Regions from separate parts of the Comamonas jiangduensis genome, predicted to be linked through region 3. Evidence: predicted binding sites of a transcription regulator. Region 3 holds the regulator's gene; each other region holds the start of a gene.
What was found. Region 3 encodes FNR, which switches genes on or off when oxygen is low (the NO sensors DNR and NnrR bind a similar motif). Its sites were predicted from a motif close to TTGATNNNNATCAA; they were not measured.
Positions count from the first base shown of each region.

Region 1 (4,209 bases), on a different contig from region 3:
GGCCCTGCGCGGCCACAAAACCGCGGTGATCGACTTTGACGTCGGCCTGCGCAATCTGGATCTGATCATGGGCTGCGAGCGCCGCGTGGTGTATGACCTGATCAATGTGATCCAAGGTGAAGCCAACCTCAATCAGGCGCTGATCAAAGACAAGCAGTGCGACAACCTGTTTGTGCTGGCCGCCTCGCAAACCCGCGACAAGGAAGCCTTGACGCAAGAAGGCGTCAAAAAGGTGCTGGACGACCTGTCTGCGATGGGGTTTGATTTCATCATCTGCGACTCCCCTGCGGGCATTGAAAGCGGCGCGCTGATGGCCATGCACTTCGCCGATGAGGCGCTGGTGACCACCAACCCCGAAGTCTCTTCGGTGCGCGACTCGGACCGCATCTTGGGCATGCTGGGCTCCAAGACCGACAAGGCGGCCAAGGGCCAGAGCGTGAAAGAGCACTTGCTGATCACACGCTACAACCCCAACCGCGTGGAAGACGGCCAGATGCTGTCCATTCAGGACATTGAAGACATTCTGCGCATTCCCCTGATTGGCGTGATCCCCGAGTCGGAGACCGTGCTGCAAGCCTCGAACCAGGGCGTGCCCGCGGTGCACATGGAAGGCTCGGACGTTTCCGAGGCTTACAAGGACGTGATTGCCCGTTTTCTGGGCGAAGAAAAGCCGATGCGTTTTACCGAGGCAAGCAAGCCCGGTTTCTTCAAGCGCATGTTTGGCGGGAGGTAAGCAGCCATGTCCATTATTTCTATGCTGTTGGGTGAGAAGAAAAAATCGGCTTCGGTGGCCAAAGAGCGGTTGCAAATCATCCTTGCGCGTGAACGCGTGGGGGGCGCTTCGGGCCAGCCCGACTACCTGCCCGCGCTGCAGCGCGAGCTGATGGCGGTGATCTCCAAGTACGTGTCGATCAACCCCGAAGACATCAAGGTGCAGCTGGAGCGCCAAGACAACCTGGAAGTGCTGGAAGTGAAGATCGAGCTGCCAGAGTCTTCGCGCTAAGCCTGGAGTCAGACGCAAAAAAACCGCAGGCCCGATAGGGTGCTGCGGTTTTTTTTATGGGTGCCGTGCGCTACGGCACGCCGCTCTAGCGCATCTGGCCTGCGTGGTAGAGCAAAGGGGCCGCGTTGGCGCTATGGTGGCAGGCCAGCACTTCGCCCACCATGATCAGGTGGTCGCCTTCCGGGTACTGGCTGCGTGCGCGGCACTCAAAGGTGGCCAGCGCATCGGCCAGCAGCGGCACGCCTTGCGCGTTGGCCGACCACTCCACGCCGGCAAAGCGGTCAATACCGCGCTGCGCGAACTGGAAGGCCAGTGCCTTGTGGTGGCTGGCCAGCACATGGATGGCGTAGTGGCTGCTTTGGGCAAAAGCCGCAAAGCTGCCCGAGCTGCGCGCAATGCTCCACAGCACCAGTGCAGGATCGAGCGAGACGGAGTTGAACGAGCTCACCGTCATGCCCACGGGATTGCCTTGCGCATCGGCCGTGGTGACTACCGTCACACCGGTGGCGAATTGCCCCAGCGCATTGCGGAAGTCGCGTTCAGAGAAAGAAGCTTGGCACACAGGTGCAGCAACAGCAGAAGTATTCACAACAGCGCAAGTCAAAGTAGATCGCAGATTATGCAAAGCGCCGTCGGGCCATGTGTGGATGGGGCTAATACCGGCACGCATGCGATGCGCGATCAAGGGGAGGGCGGCGGGCCTGCCGCTGCGTGTGTCATCGGTTGTGATCGTCGCCGGAGGCACAGCGGTAGGGGCAGGAAGTTTTTTTAAGAGCGCTTAGCGCTGGTTTTTCTTAGCTTTCAGATAAAAAACTATTGGAAATTCAATGAAATCAAGCGCAAGCAGCTATTTAAAGCGAAGCGGTTGTCGCATTCGTGCTCTACGGCGTTTGATGCGAGTCAAAAAAATCATAGCGAAATAAAAACTTCTGTACCACGTAGCAGTGAAAAGCCGACCTTTTGTAGAGATTTGTTTCAGAATGTCTGCGGATTGCAGTGTGTTGGCGCTGCAGCTTGCTCTTTTAACCCTTGCAAAGGATGTTGACCGTGAAGAAGACCTGGATAATGCTGGCCGTGATGGCTGCAGGTGGAATGGCTGCCCCCGCGATGGCTGCAGATTGCGCCATCACCATTGAAGGCAATGACCAGATGCAGTTCAACATCAAGCAGGTCGAAGTGCCCAAGTCTTGCACCACATACACCATGACCTTGAAGCACACCGGCAAGATGCCCAAGTCGTCGATGGGCCACAACATCGTGCTGACCACCACGGCAGACGCCAACGCGGCCGCGGCCGATGGCATGAAAGCCGGCATGGCGGCGGACTACGTCAAGCCCGGCGATAGCCGCGTGATTGGCTACTCCAAGATGATTGGCGGCGGTGAAACCACCACCTTTGACTTTGAGGTGGCCAAGCTTAAGCCCGGCACCGAGTACACCTACCTGTGCTCCTTCCCTGGGCACTCCTTCATCATGCGCGGAGTGCTCAAGCTGGGCAGCTAAGTTCGCCGGCGGCACTGCTGCAAAGCCTTGTGCGCCGTGGGCCCACAAGGCTTTTTTCTTGTGCATGCCTTCGGCCACAATGCGCGCATTCCCCCACCCCTTTGCTTTCACCATCGCCCATGCTGCACTACCACACCATCCCCGTCACCGCCTTTCAACAAAACTGCTCTTTGGTGTGGTGCGACCAGACCAAAGAGGCGGCCGTGGTGGACCCCGGAGGGGATCTAGAGACGATTGAATGGGAGCTGGAGCGCCTGGGGCTGCAGCCCAAAGCCATTTGGCTGACGCACGCCCACATCGACCACGCAGGCGGTGTGGCCGAGCTGGCCGACAAGTTCAAGCTGGACATCGTGGGGCCGCATGAGGGCGACCGTTTCTGGATTGCCGGGCTGCCGCAGCAAGGGGCGATGTTTGGCTTTCCCCCGGCAGAGCCGTTTGAGCCCACACGCTGGCTGCAAGATGGCGATACCGTGCGCATCGGGTTCGAGACGCTGAACGTGCGCCACACGCCCGGCCACACGCCGGGGCATGTGGTGTTTCATGCACCGCAAATTGACCGCTGCTTTGTGGGCGATGTGCTGTTTGCCGGCAGCATTGGCCGCACCGATTTTCCCCAGGGTAACCACCAGCAGCTGATTGATTCCATCGTGCAGCGCCTGTGGCCCATGGGCGATCAGACGGTGTTTATTCCCGGCCACGGGCCAGAGAGCAGCTTTGGTCGCGAGCGCAAGACGAATCCCTATGTGGGCAATACCTGAAGCTGCATGCAGCAACTGAAAAGCACTTTTCACCTGCCCAGCCGCGAGTGGGCGGTACTGCAGTGCCCGGCCGCTGCGGCACAAAAAAGCGCAAAGCCCTTTGCAATATTGATGCGCGTCAATCAATCGGGCGCTAAATCTCTCGGGTAAACCCTTGATCTCCTAGCATGCGGGCATTGCCAGCAAACAAAGGACAGAGATGGGTGCGCGAATTGGAATTATTGGGGCCGGTCAGGTGGGCGCTGCAGCGGGGTATTTGCTCTCGGCCATGCCGGGCATCAGCGACATCGTGCTGGTGGACACCAACCCCGCACGCGCTGCGGGCGAGGCCGCAGACATTGCCCATGCCGCCGCATTTGGCACCTCCGCGCGTGTGGTGGAAGGCAGCTATGCCGATTTGGCGGGCGCGGCCGTGGTGGTGATTACGGCGGGGGCCAGCCTGCAGCCTGGCCAAACCCGGCTGCAGCTGCTGCACCAGAATCTGCACATCATGGATGGCATCTTGGCCCAGGTGCTCAAGGCCGCACCCGACACCGTGTTGCTGTTTGCCACCAACCCGGTGGATGTCATGCCCGCCATAGCGGTGCAGCGCTTTGGCGTGGCGCCGGGCCGTGCGATTGGTACGGGCTGCACGCTTGACTCCATCCGTTTCCGTGATCGTCTGGCGCAGCACCTGGATGTGGCGCCCGCTTCCATCCACGCCTATGTGCTGGGTGAGCACGGCGACTCGTCCGTGGTGCATTGGTCCAACGCCCTGATCGCCGGCATGCCGGTGCTGGAGTTTGCCGTGCAGCGGGGCCGCCCCATTGATGCCGCCTTGCAGCAGCAGATGGAGCACGATGTGCGCACGGCGGCTTACCGCATCAAGGCGGGCAAGGGGGTGTCGAACTTCGGGATTGGTGGCTGCATTGCGCGCCTGGTCAAGGCGATGGTCGAAGATGAAAG
Region 1 covers NZ_JARXOV010000004.1:49,244-53,452, forward strand. Annotated here, with positions in the region: gene minD (septum site-determining protein MinD) at 1-733, shown strand, start outside; gene minE (cell division topological specificity factor MinE) at 740-1,003, shown strand; gene QEP12_RS04485 (flavin reductase family protein) at 1,089-1,592, opposite strand; gene azu (azurin) at 2,042-2,506, shown strand; gene QEP12_RS04495 (MBL fold metallo-hydrolase) at 2,626-3,264, shown strand; gene QEP12_RS04500 (lactate/malate family dehydrogenase) at 3,464-4,209, shown strand, end outside.
Region 1: azu (azurin) is a predicted target of FNR. The motif match lies at 1,894-1,907, and genes of this name have one in related genera.

Region 2 (4,209 bases), on a different contig from region 3:
GTCAGCCTTGGGAGCCTCGCAATTACGACGGCAAGTTTGAAGGCCCCATGACCGCGCGCACCGCATTAGCCAAGTCACGCAACATTCCTTCGATTCGTGTACTGGACTTCACCACACCGAAGTTCACGCAAGAGTGGATTACCCGGTTCGGGTTTGATGCCAGCCGACACCCCGCCTATCTGACCATGGCACTGGGTGCTGGGTCGGTCACTCCCATGCAGATGGCAACCGCTTTCTCGGTCTTTGCCAATGGCGGCTACCGCATCAACCCCTGGCTGATTGCCAAAATCACCGACCACAAAGGACGCGTGCTTTCCGAATTCACGCCCAAACCTCTGGAGCAGCAAGAGCGAGCGATTGACGCACGCAACGCATTCGTGATGAACAGCATGCTGCAAACCGTCGCTAAATCAGGCACCGCAGCGAGGGCACAAGCCACACTCAAACGACCTGATTTGTACGGAAAAACAGGCACTACCAATGATGCTGTGGATGCCTGGTTTGCGGGCTACCAGCCTACGTTGGCTGCCATCACATGGATTGGCTACGACAACCCACGCAATTTGGGCTCGCGCGAAACCGGTGGTGGCCTGAGCCTGCCTATCTGGATCAGCTTTATGCAACATGCACTCAAAGACGTGCCCGTTGCCAGCTATCCAGTGCCTGAGGGATTGACCAACATGGGAGGTGAATGGTTCTTCGATGAATTCATTGGCTCTGCAAGTGTCACCAGCCTCGGCATGGATACGGGCTACCGCAGCCCCGATGAGCCTACGGAAGCACCACCACCCGAAGAGCGCAATCGCATCCTTGATTTATTCCGCAATTAGAGCTTGTCAACAAAAAAGCCCAGTGTGTTCACACTGGGCTTTTTTTATGGGAACGCTGCGCTTTTAGCTAGGCCAGCGTGGCAGAAAAGGTAAGCGACAGGCCCGATTGCTCACTGGCAAAGCGACTCAGATTGGCAAAAAATTCGCCACTGCCTTTGGTATCTTGCCACTGCGCACCGTCGAACTTATAGTGGAAACCACCCGCTTTGGCTGCCAGCCAAATTTCATGAAGTGGCTTTTGCTGGTTGATCACAATTTGCGTACGGTTAGCAAACACCAAAGTCACCATACCGCCTACACGCTGTGCATCGATGTCTGCATCCACATCGTCATTAAGGCGGTCACAAGACTGTTCAACTGCCATCAACAGTTGTTCCGCTTTATCTAAATATTCAAGGTCGGTCATTACAATTCACTCATGTTGAATGCTTACCAAATTTTAGTCAGGTGCATTGTCCTTGCCGTTTGTACGGCAGCACTAGGAGCTTGCGGGCAGCGTGGAGATCTGTATCTACCGACAGAGCCTGCCGCCCAAGGGCGTGCCTCTTTGCCGGATGCCGTGGTTCCCACTATGCCCGCACGGGGAACCACTTCCCAACCCTAAGCCTTGCCCCGCTACCGCAGCCAGGCCAGCTGCTTGCGCTGCATCAAGCGTTAAAACGACTGGATCTCCTAGAGTAAACACCTTTCACTCTTTGCCCCAGTTCCATGGCCATTGAACTCTACCGCGACAAAACCCACGCTTGCCTGATGTTCACGGACCTGATGGAAGAAGATGGTCAGGCCGTTCAGTGCAACCAGTTTTTGATTGTCGACCACGGTACTGGAGCCATCATCGATCCGGGCGGCAATTTGGCTTTCAATGAGCTGTTCATGGGCATGACGCGGCACTTCCCACCGCAAAAGCTTTCCTATGTGATTGCATCCCATGCTGACCCAGACATCATCGCGTCTTTGGATCGCTGGATGACCAGTACCAAGGCATCGCTGGTCATCTCGCGCGTCTGGGAGCGATTTGCCCCGCACTTCACCAAAGTTGGAAAAACCGAAGACCGTGTAATTGGCGTGCCAGACAGTGGTGCCCGCCTGCCTCTGGGCCAAAGCGAACTCATTTTGCTGCCTGCGCACTTTATGCATTCGGAAGGCAACTTCCACTTCTACGACCCCATCAGCCGTATCTTGTTCACAGGCGACTTGGCGGTATCGATGACATCTGGCGCTGAAGCGCGCAAGCCCGTGGTGAATGTCCAAGCACACATTCCCCGCATGGATGCGTTCCACCGGCGTTACATGGTTTCCAACAAAATTTTGCGTCTCTGGACCAAGATGGCACGGCAGCTGGATGTGCAAATGCTGGTGCCGCAGCATGGTGCCCCCATCATGGGCAAACGTGCGGTTGAAGACTTTTATTGCTGGATTGAGAACTTGGAATGCGGCATTGATGTGTTCAATGAAAGCAACTACCAAATCCCTGGCGCCTATATCGACCCCGTGACACGCCAAATCCGCGCAGCGCCACTCGCAGCGATGACCGAAGCATCCTGAGGAGATAATGCCGCCCATGGCATTGTTGGCAGAAGGCATCCTCAAGCTGCACTGGGATCAATCCATTCCCGTGAACGTAGCGCACATCGCCAGGCAAATGGGGGTGCGCTTACAGCTGCAACCCGATCTGCCTGCCAGTGCTGTGTTGTCGATTGCTACCGACAATCAGGCGCACATCGCCCTGCAGTCCAGCCTGCCCAGCGTGCACCAGCGTTATGTCGTGGCCCACGCGCTGGCACACGTCGCGCTGCACCATTTGCGCCCCGGCATGACCCAGGCCATCCATATCAGCACAGACTTTCGCCTGGACTTTGGCCTGCGCCACATGGCTGAAGCCAATGACTTTGCGCTGCGCTTGCTCTTGCCCGAAGTGGCCTTGCGCTACGCCGTGCAAACCATGCAAGCCCGCAATTGGGAAGAGCTGGCCCATGCCTTCGCGGTGCCCACCCTATTTATCAAGCAGCGCATGGCGGATGTACAGCTGGATCTGCCACGCGCCACCCCGCGCCACTTGCGCGGCTTCACCATCGACCTGGAGCCCTGAGCCACGCTGCCTCATAGCGATTGGCCGTGCCATGTGCGGTGAGCCGTGGGGCCAACAGCACGGCACACAGCCACCTGAGTGGCTGCGCACCGGATCAGGCCAGCGCCCGCTGAATCAGAATTTTCTGCACATCGCTGGTGCCCTCGTAGATCTGGCACACCCGCACATCGCGGTAAATGCGCTCCACGGGGAAGTCGCTCACCACGCCATAGCCGCCCAGTGTCTGGATCGCAGCGCTGCACACACGCTCGGCCATCTCGCTGGCAAACAGCTTGGCCATGGCTGCCTCCTTCAGGCAGGGCTGCCCGGCATCGCGCAGGCTGGCGGCGTGCCAGATCAGCTGGCGGGCCGCTTCAATCTGCGTGGCGCAATCGGCCAGCCTGAAACCCACCGCCTGGTGGTTGAAGATGGGCTGGCCAAAGCTCTCGCGCTCTTTGCTGTACTGCAGCGCGCATTCAAACGCCGCGCGTGCCATGCCCACGCTTTGGGCAGCAATGCCAATGCGCCCCCCTTCCAGCGCGCTCAACGCAATCTTGTAGCCGTCGCCTTCGGCTCCAATGAGGTTCTCGGCCGGAATGCGGCAGTGGTCCAAGTTGATTTGCGCCGTGTCGCTGCTGTGTTGACCCAGCTTGTCTTCCAGACGAGCCACCACATAGCCGGGGTTGGAGGTGGGCACCAGGAAGGCACTCATGCCTTTCTTGCCTGCCGCTTTGTCCGTCACCGCAATCACAATCGCTACGTCACCGTTTTGGCCGCTGGTGATGAACTGCTTGACGCCGTGAATGACGTAGTCCCCACCCTCTTTGGTGGCGGTGGTGCGCAATGCCGAGGCATCGGAGCCCACATGCGGCTCCGTCAGGCAAAACGCGCCCAGCATTTCGCCCCGAGCCAAAGGGGTCAGCCACTGCTGCTTTTGCGCTTCGCTGCCATAGCGCATGAGGATGGCGTTGACCGGGCAATTGGTCACGCTGATCACGGTGCTGGTGCCACCATCACCAGCGGCAATTTCTTCCAGCACCACGGCCAGGGTGACGTAATCCAAGCCTGCCCCCCCGTATTGCTCCGGCACGCACAGACCATAGCAACCCAGCGCGGCCAAGCCTTGGTGCACATCTTTCGGGAAATGATGCTCTTTGTCCCAGCGGGCGGCGTGCGGCGTGATTTCTGCCTGCACAAAGCTGCGCACGGCATCGCGGATCATTTGTTGGTCTTCGCTCAACAGCATCTTGTCTCCTTGTCTTTTTAAAAAGAGAGCTGCTTGCGCGCTGTGTGTTTAGCTTTTAATGCAAA
Region 2 covers NZ_JARXOV010000021.1:19,598-23,806, forward strand. Annotated here, with positions in the region: gene QEP12_RS14905 (penicillin-binding protein 1A) at 1-830, shown strand, start outside; gene cyaY (iron donor protein CyaY) at 898-1,236, opposite strand; gene lptM (LPS translocon maturation chaperone LptM) at 1,249-1,434, shown strand; gene QEP12_RS14920 (oxygen-binding di-iron domain-containing protein) at 1,539-2,375, shown strand; gene QEP12_RS14925 (ImmA/IrrE family metallo-endopeptidase) at 2,392-2,919, shown strand; gene QEP12_RS14930 (acyl-CoA dehydrogenase family protein) at 3,014-4,144, opposite strand.
Region 2: QEP12_RS14920 (oxygen-binding di-iron domain-containing protein) is a predicted target of FNR. The motif match lies at 1,468-1,481, and genes of this name have one in related genera.

Region 3 (4,209 bases):
AAAACCCTCAAACAATTTTTGTGGATTGCCTTGGCGCTGTGGACGGGCTTTACCTTCGTAGGCTACTTTGTGCCTATCCGCGAGTTGGGTGGAGAGTTGCTGGCGCTCCAAGGCGGCTGGCAGATTTTCTGGGTGTTGTTTTACGGTTTTGCGACGTATGGCAATGCGGGCTACATGCGTGAGCAGGTTTGCAAGTACATGTGCCCTTATGCGCGCTTCCAAAGCGCGATGTTTGACAAAGATACATTGGTCGTCAGCTATGACGCCAAGCGTGGTGAAAACCGTGGCCCTCGCAAAAAAGACCTGGATTACAAAGCCCAAGGCTTGGGCGACTGTATCGACTGCAAGTTGTGTGTACAGGTCTGCCCGGTTGGAATCGACATTCGCGATGGTTTGCAGTACGAATGCATCGGTTGTGGCTTGTGTGTGGATGCATGTAACAACGTGATGGACAACATGCACTATCCGCGTGGGTTGATACGCTTGACGACACAAAACGCGGTGAGCCAAGGCTGGACCGGCGCGCAAATTTGGCGCCGTATTGCGCGTCCCCGCGTGCTGATTTACACCATGATTTTGGTAGGTTTGACGTCGGCCATGGTCTTTAGTATGGCGGTGCGAGAGCCCCTCAAGGTTGATGTGATTCGGGATCGTGCATCGTTGGCGCGGATTGTGGCCGGTGGCAAGCTGGAGAATGTCTATCGTTTGCAGGTGATGAATGCTACGGAGCAAGCCCAAACTTATAGCGTTGCTGTGAAGGGGCTGGAGGGCATTGCGATGGCAGAAGGCACTACCGTGGACGTGGACTCCGCCCAAACGCGCGGTGTCGCCGTGCGTGTACAAATTCCGTATGGAACTGCTGAACCTGGTTCACATCCTATTGAGTTTGAAATCACGGCGCAAAGTGGCAAAGGCCATGTGCTTGAAAAATCAGTTTTCTTAGTGCCTCGCTAAGAACGCAGCATTGTTGGTGTGCAAGACTGAGTGCTTGCACACTGCGTTTGATGGAAAGAGAGTGGGTTATGTCTCAGGTAGCAAAAAAGCTGGAAGTGCCATCAGGTCCTTGGTGGAAATATGGCCACGTATGGTTGGTGTTCGCAGGGCCTGCCGTGGTGGTCGTGGCAGGTATTGCGACGGCCATGATTGCCATGAATGGCGCGGATCCCGTTGTGGACAACGATTACTACCAAAAGGGCCTGAATATCAACCAGGAACTGCGCCACATCGAAAAGAGCTTGGCGCCAGCGGGTGCTGCGCGTAACCATGTGACAACCCCCGATGCTGATTTGCCCAATCTGGCACCTAAATAACGGTTTATTTTAAAAAAAGTAGCTGCCTGCGCTTTAAATATGCTGACTTCAAGTGCTTTTAATGCACAAGTCATTGTGAATATTGCGCTGGCAGCTATTATTTTTATTTAGCGTTTGTCCCACGCAGCCTGGTTGGGAATGGTGCTCACAATGTCCACATGATTCACGCAAAGGAGTGCACATGTGGACACGACGTTTAATGTGGATTGTTTGGCCCGCTTTTTTGGCAGCTGGTGTGATGGAAATGCTGGTGTTTGCCGCATTCGACCCGCACGATATGTTGTGGCTGGGGCAAGGGATTGAGCTATCTCGCACGGCGATTTATACCCTGGCCTTTTTTGCTTTTTGGGTGGTTTTTGTGGTTGCTGGATATTTGACGGTTTTGCTGTCTATTTCTGCTTCAGAAGTGAACGCCCAGCCTAGCATGTAACGAAGATAGTGTTGTGGCAGTCGCGGCATAAAAAACCGCCCATAAAAAAACCTCCCAGCGTAGGCTTGGGAGGTTTTTTTATGGGAAAGCCAGAGCGCTTACTTGTTGCACTCGTGCTGGCTGTTGACCAAGCGCTGCAGTGCAGCAGTGTCCAAAATGCGCACGTGGCGCTGTTTCACCTCAACCATGCCTTCTTCCACAAATTTGGAGAAGGTGCGGCTGACTGTTTCAAGCTTCAGGCCCAGGTAGCTGCCAATTTCTTCGCGTGTCATACGTAGCACCAGTTCAGACGAGGAGAAACCGCGTGCATGCAGGCGTTGTACCAAGTTCAGAATAAAAGCAGCCAAGCGCTCTTCGGCACGCATGCTGCCCAGCAGTAGCATGACGCTGTGTTCACGCACAATCTCGCGACTCATGACCTTGTGCACATGGCTTTGCAAGGCCGTCACTTCACGCGAAATTTCTTCCAATCCGTCAAAAGGCATGACGCAGACTTCGGCATCTTCCAGTGCTACGGCATCACAGGTGTGGTGGTCATTGACGATGCCGTCCAGGCCAATGATTTCACCAGCCATCTGGAAGCCAGTCACTTGGTCGCGACCATCCTCTGTGGCCACGCAGGTTTTGAAAAAGCCCGTGCGAATGGCGTACAGCGATGTGAATGCTTCTCCGTTGCGAAACAGTGTTGCTCCGCGTTTGACTTTGCGGCGGGTAGCCACAATGTCATCGATGCGCTGCAACTGTTGCTCATTCAGGCCCATGGGCATGCAGAGTTCACGCAAATTGCAGTTGGAGCAGGTAACTTTGATGGTTGGAGGAGTCATGTACTCGAAAGCCCAAGAGTCTTGTGTAAGAAGATGACTTGTGCAGTTAAAAAATCAGATAAGAGACTATGGGATAGCTCGAAGGAGTAAGGAATGATGTCGCTCAAATTGTGACATTCCTTGTACATCAACCTCTTGATTCACGTCAAGGATAAACGTGGCCGATTGTTGCAAAGTATGGTCATCAAGGAAAAGATTCATTCATGACCGTCGTCACCCCCGAACTCTTGCGTCGTTATGACGTGCCAGGCCCGCGCTACACCTCTTATCCCACTGCGGATAGGTTTGTGGAGGCGTTTGGTGATAGTGACTATATCTTGGCGTTGAAGCAGCGCAAAGTTGCAGCTGCTGTAAACCAGCCGATGTCGCTCTATGTGCACATTCCATTTTGTGACTCCCTGTGTTACTACTGCGCGTGCAACAAGATCATCACTAAGCACCATGAACGTGCTGTGACATACATGCGCTATTTGGAGCGCGAAATTGATTTGCATCTGCAGCACTGTGGTCGTGGGCAGGTTGTGAGCCAGTTCCACGTGGGAGGCGGCACGCCCACTTTCTTGACAGACGATGAGCTGCGTAACCTGTGGCGCATGCTGCGTGAGCGGTTTGTGTTTGAGGCGGCGGGTGAGTACTCGATCGAAGTTGATCCACGCACAGTGACGCGTGAACGCCTGGCAGTGCTCAAAGAAATAGGCTTTAACCGCTTGAGCTTTGGGGTGCAAGACTTTGATCCGGAAGTGCAAAAAGCGGTGCACCGTGAGCAGCCTGCGGAGCAGGTGTTTGATTTGGTGGCTGCTTCGCGCGAACTGGGCTTTCAGTCGGTGAATGTGGATTTGATTTACGGCTTGCCCAAGCAAAATCCCGAATCGTTTGCTCGCACGCTCAAACAGGTGACAGAGTTGCGCCCAGATCGTATTGCGCTGTATGCCTATGCGCACTTGCCAGAGCGCTTCAAGCCACAGCGCCGTATCTTGCAAGCAGACTTGCCATCAGCCCCCGACAAGGTGGGTATGTTGTCTTCTGCCATAGAAAGCTTTATTGAAGCTGGCTACGTTTATGTGGGAATGGATCACTTTGCGTTGCCGGAAGACGCATTGGCGATTGCGAAACGCCAAGGTCGCTTGCACCGTAATTTCCAAGGCTATAGCACGCAGCCAGACTGCGATTTGATCGCCTTGGGCGTTTCCGCGATTGGTCGCGTGGGTGCAACCTACAGCCAAAATGCCAAGACGCTGGAAGAGTATTACGACCTTCTGGATCAAGGGCGGCTGCCTGTTGTCCGTGGGCTCGCGTTGACCCGCGACGATACGATTCGCCGTGCCGTCATCATGACGATCATGTGCCAGGGCGAGCTGTTTTTTGAATCTATCAACAGCGCTTGGCTGATTGATTTCAAGCAGTACTTTGCTGCTGAAATCGAAGCTTTGGCTGCGCAGCAAGACGAAGGTTTGGTAGAAATTACGGACGACTGCCTCACGGTGACTGCCAAGGGCTGGTTCTTTGTGCGCGGCGTAGCCTTGGTCTTTGACCGTTATTTGCAAGCAGACCGCAACAGAGCCAGGTTCTCGCGGATCATCTGATCCCTATGACTTTTTCTTTGCTTTGGACCGCTTTCTTTATGGGGCTCGTGGGGGGGCCCCAT
Region 3 covers NZ_JARXOV010000002.1:140,613-144,821, forward strand. Annotated here, with positions in the region: gene ccoG (cytochrome c oxidase accessory protein CcoG) at 1-954, shown strand, start outside; gene QEP12_RS02130 (FixH family protein) at 1,023-1,310, shown strand; gene QEP12_RS02135 (hypothetical protein) at 1,549-1,740, shown strand; gene fnr (fumarate/nitrate reduction transcriptional regulator Fnr) at 1,839-2,564, opposite strand; gene hemN (oxygen-independent coproporphyrinogen III oxidase) at 2,768-4,147, shown strand; gene QEP12_RS02150 (sulfite exporter TauE/SafE family protein) at 4,153-4,209, shown strand, end outside.

Region 4 (4,209 bases), on a different contig from region 3:
TCGGGCCGCCTATGAGTGGCTGCTGCAGGCCTTAAATCGAGCGACGCTCAAAGCGTTCTCCCAGTGAGCTGCGGGAGAAATGCATGGTCTGCAAATAGCTGGACAAGCGCCAGTCCTGCATGTGGTGCAGCAGCAGCCACTGTGCCCACCACAGTGCGGCATAGACCCAGCACTCGGTCATCGCCACCATCACCGAACGGGTGGTGTCGGGCATCTGGGGCATGGGCAGGCCCACCTGGCCTTGGGCCACTGCGGCCAGCAACAGCGCCAGTGTGCCCACCAGCACACAGCCCCAGGGCGTGGCCGATTCATGCCACCAGCGCACCACCACACGGCTGAGCAAACGGTAGCGCAACACCCAGTACACCCCGGCCAGCAGCAGGGCCGCATAGGCCCCCGCTGCAGCCAGCGCTGGCCACGGCAACCAGCCGCTGGGCAGGCGCTGCCCCGCATCCAGCCAGACCTGGGCCTGCGGCAGCACCAGCCCGGCGTGCCCAGCCAGCTCATGGCTGAGCAGACCCAGCCAGCCCATCGCGGCCACCCACCAGATCTTGCCCACCGCCATGCCGCGTTGCTGGTAGGCGGCCAGCACCCCCACCAGCCCGCCCGCCAGCAGCGTCACCGCTTGTACGCCCTCCAGCACCCCATCGGGCTTACCCCAGGACGCCGGCACCCCGGCAGCCAGGATATAACCCAGACACAAGCCCAACAGCAAAATCCAGCTGCTGGCTCGTACATGCATATGTGTTCTCATCATTGAAGACCTGCCCCGCCAGGGCAAGCAAAATCGCCAAGGGGAGCGATTCTAGAAAGACTGCACCAAATGCGTGCATGCAAGAGAATTCGTTTTGTGCCAATCCTGCGCTGCTATGAAAATTCAACTGCTGTCTGACCTTCACCTGGAAGTTCACCCTCACTACCAAGCCACGCCCGCAGCGGATGCCGAGGTGCTGGTGCTGGCCGGAGATATCGGCTCCTACCAAGAGGGCAGCTTGCTGCAGGGCGAATACTTTGGGCTGGAGCGTTTTTCCCCCCTGCCGCAATTTGCGGCCTGGCCCTGCCCGGTCATCTTTGTGCCGGGCAACCATGAGTACGACCTGCAGGACTGGGACGCCGCCCACGCCCGCCTGCGCCGCGTGTGCGACACGCTGGGCATCATCTGGCTGGAGCGCGAAAGCGTGGTGCTGAATGCGGTGCGCTTTGTCGGCACCACGCTGTGGACCGACTATGACGCCATCGCGCTGCTGGATGACAAGGTACAAGCGGGCGATATGGGCCGCCTGCTCAAGCTGCGCGAAAAATCGTTCCGCGCCGCCAACTTTTACCTGCGCAAAACCGGCGGCACGCGCCACGGGCAGCCGTTTCTGGCCGAACCCATGCGCGAGCAAGCCTTGGTGTGCCAAGCTTGGTTGCGCGAGGCCCTGGCGCAGCCTTTTGTCGGCAAGACCGTGGCCGTCACCCACTTTGCGCCCAGCTTGCACAGCTGCGACCCGCGCTACGGCCTGGTGCCCGGCAGTGCAGGCTTTTGCAATGCACTGGACGACTTGCTGCCCCATGCCCACCTTTGGCTGCACGGCCATCTGCACGCCCCCAGTGACTACACCGCTTCAGGCCTACACGCTGATGGCAGTGCGTGGAATTGCCGTGTCGTCGCCAATCCCTTAGGCTATGCCCGCAAAGGAGAACAGCTGCACTTCCAGCCTGCGGCGTGCATCACCTTATGATTTCTTTGCTTTCACTTGGTTGCGCTCCCAGAAACATGACTTACGTCAAGACAACATGAGCCCCAGTGATTACCCTTGGTTCTATCAATTTGGAGATATGTCTCATGAAAATCTTGCTCGCTGTCGACGGTAGCCCCTTCACCAAAAAAATGCTGGCGTACTTGGCCGCGCACGAAGAACTGGTGGCCGCAGGCCGCCACGACTACACCGCGCTGACGGTACAAGCCGCCCTGCCTCCCCGTGCACGTGCCGCCCTGAGCAAAGACATGGTGGATGAGTACTACGCCGAAGAATCCGCCAAGGTGCTCGAGCCCGTGTCCAAGTTCTTGGCACAAAGCGGCATCACCGTGCATGCCCGCGCCGAAGTTGGCCCCGCCGGTGAAGTCATCGCCAAGATGGCCGAAGAAGGCAAGTTTGACCTGATCATCATGGGCACCCACGGCCACGGCTCGCTGGGCAAGCTGGTGATGGGCTCGGTCTCCACCCAAGTGCTGGCCAACTGCTCCGTGCCTGTGATGCTGATTCGCTGATTCAGCGCTTCTCGCACAAAAAAAGGCTGCATCTGCAGCCCTTTTTTTGTACCCCCTCCCGCTCAATGCGCGGCACCCGGTTGCACAGGCAAACGCAGCACAAAGCTGGCGCCCGGCTGGCCGTCCAGACGGCCCTCGCAGGCCACGCTGCCGCCATGGTGCAGTGCAATGCTGCGCACCAGCGACAGCCCCAACCCCACGCCGCCCGAGCGCTCGCTGGCCCCAGGCAGGCGGTAGAACTTTTCAAAAATGCGCTCACGCTGATCGGGTGGCACGCCGGGGCCAATGTCTTGCACACGGATCACTGCCATATCGCCCTCGCGCGACAGCAGCAAACTGACTTCTCCGTGGCTGTAGCGGCGCGCGTTTTCCAGCAGATTGCGCACGGCGCGGCGCACCAGCTTGGCAATCGCGGGCACCTCCACGCCTTCGGTGGCCTGCACCTCCAGATCCGCGTCCACACGGGCACACTCTTCGGCCGCCAGGCCAATCAGGTCCACACTCTCCACCGTGCCCACATCCACGCCGGGCTGCTCCAGGCGGCTGGCCAGCAAGATTTCATCGACCAGCTGGTCCAGCTCGTTGATGTTGCGCTGAATCTCGCGCTTGGCTTTGGCCACCGAGGCATCGCCGCCCATCAACTCCAGCCCCATGCGAATGCGCGCCAAGGGCGAGCGCAACTCGTGCGAGGCATTGGCCAGCAGCGATTTGTGCGACTGCACCAGCTCTTCAATGCGGCTGGCAGCGGCATTAAACTGGCGCGCCAGATCGGCCACTTCGTCCGTGCCTTCGGTGGCCACACGCACCGTCAAATCGCCTTCGCCAAAGCGTTGCACCCCGCGCTGCAGGTTCTCCAGGCGCTTGAGCAAGCGGCGAATAATGGGGAACACGCCCACCACCACGACCAGGCCAATCAAGCCCAGCAGCCACAAAAAGCCAAACGGCGGGCGCAGCCAAAACGCCCAGTCATGGCCGGGCGGCCCATGGCGGCCGTTGCTGGCCCCTGCGCCCCCGACGCGCGGCGTCATTTCCAGAAAATAAGTCTGCCCGTCGGCGCCGTCGATGCGAAAGCGCGGGGCATCGCCCTCGCCACGGCGGATGCGCTCAAACGGCCCTTGCACCAGCACGCGGCCCGTGGCATCGGTCACGGTCATCTCGCGCGCCAGTGAGGTGGGGGATGCGTTGTTGCGTGCGTTGTGCGCTTCGGCCTGCTGCCAGGCCCACCCCACCACCAAGGTGAGCACCGCCACACCGCCCACCACAGCCAGCCAGATGCGCAGATACAGCCGCTGCGAGAAAACTTTGAACATGCGCCGCCTCAGTCTTGCTGCTTGGCAAACACATAGCCCACGCCCCGCACCGTCAAGATGCGCTTGGGCGCTTTGGGGTCGACCTCAATGGCGGCGCGAATGCGGCCCATGTGCACGTCGATGGAGCGGTCAAACGCCTCCAGCTCACGGCCCCGCACGGCTTCCATGATCTGGTCGCGCGTGAGCACGCGGCCCGCACGTTCGGCCAGCGCCACCAGCAAATCAAACTGGTAGCTGGTCAGTTCAGCGGCTTGGCCGGCAACCTGCACGGTGCGGGCATCGCGGTCAATTTCTAGCGAGCCAAAACGCAGCACATGGGTGGCCGCCTGGGGCGCAGTGCTCAGGCCATCGTCGCCCCGGCGGCGCAAGATGGCACGAATGCGTGCCAGCAACTCGCGCGGCTCAAAGGGTTTGGGCAGATAGTCGTCGGCCCCCAGCTCCAGCCCAATCACGCGGTCCATGGGGTCACCCTTGGCGGTGAGCATGAGCACCGGCACCTTGGCCACCGGGCCGGGCATGGCGCGCAGGCGGCGGCACACTTCCAGCCCGTCCATGTCGGGCAGCATCAAGTCCAGGATGAGCAAATCGGGCAATTTGCCGCTGCCCTGCAGATGGGCCAGCCCACTGGTTGCATCCGCGCAATGC
Region 4 covers NZ_JARXOV010000004.1:58,018-62,226, reverse strand. Annotated here, with positions in the region: gene QEP12_RS04550 (LysR family transcriptional regulator) at 1-67, shown strand, start outside; gene QEP12_RS04545 (hypothetical protein) at 32-742, opposite strand; gene QEP12_RS04540 (metallophosphoesterase) at 870-1,724, shown strand; gene QEP12_RS04535 (universal stress protein) at 1,829-2,254, shown strand; gene QEP12_RS04530 (ATP-binding protein) at 2,317-3,564, opposite strand; gene QEP12_RS04525 (response regulator) at 3,573-4,209, opposite strand, start outside.
Region 4: QEP12_RS04535 (universal stress protein) is a predicted target of FNR. The motif match lies at 1,760-1,773, and genes of this name have one in related genera.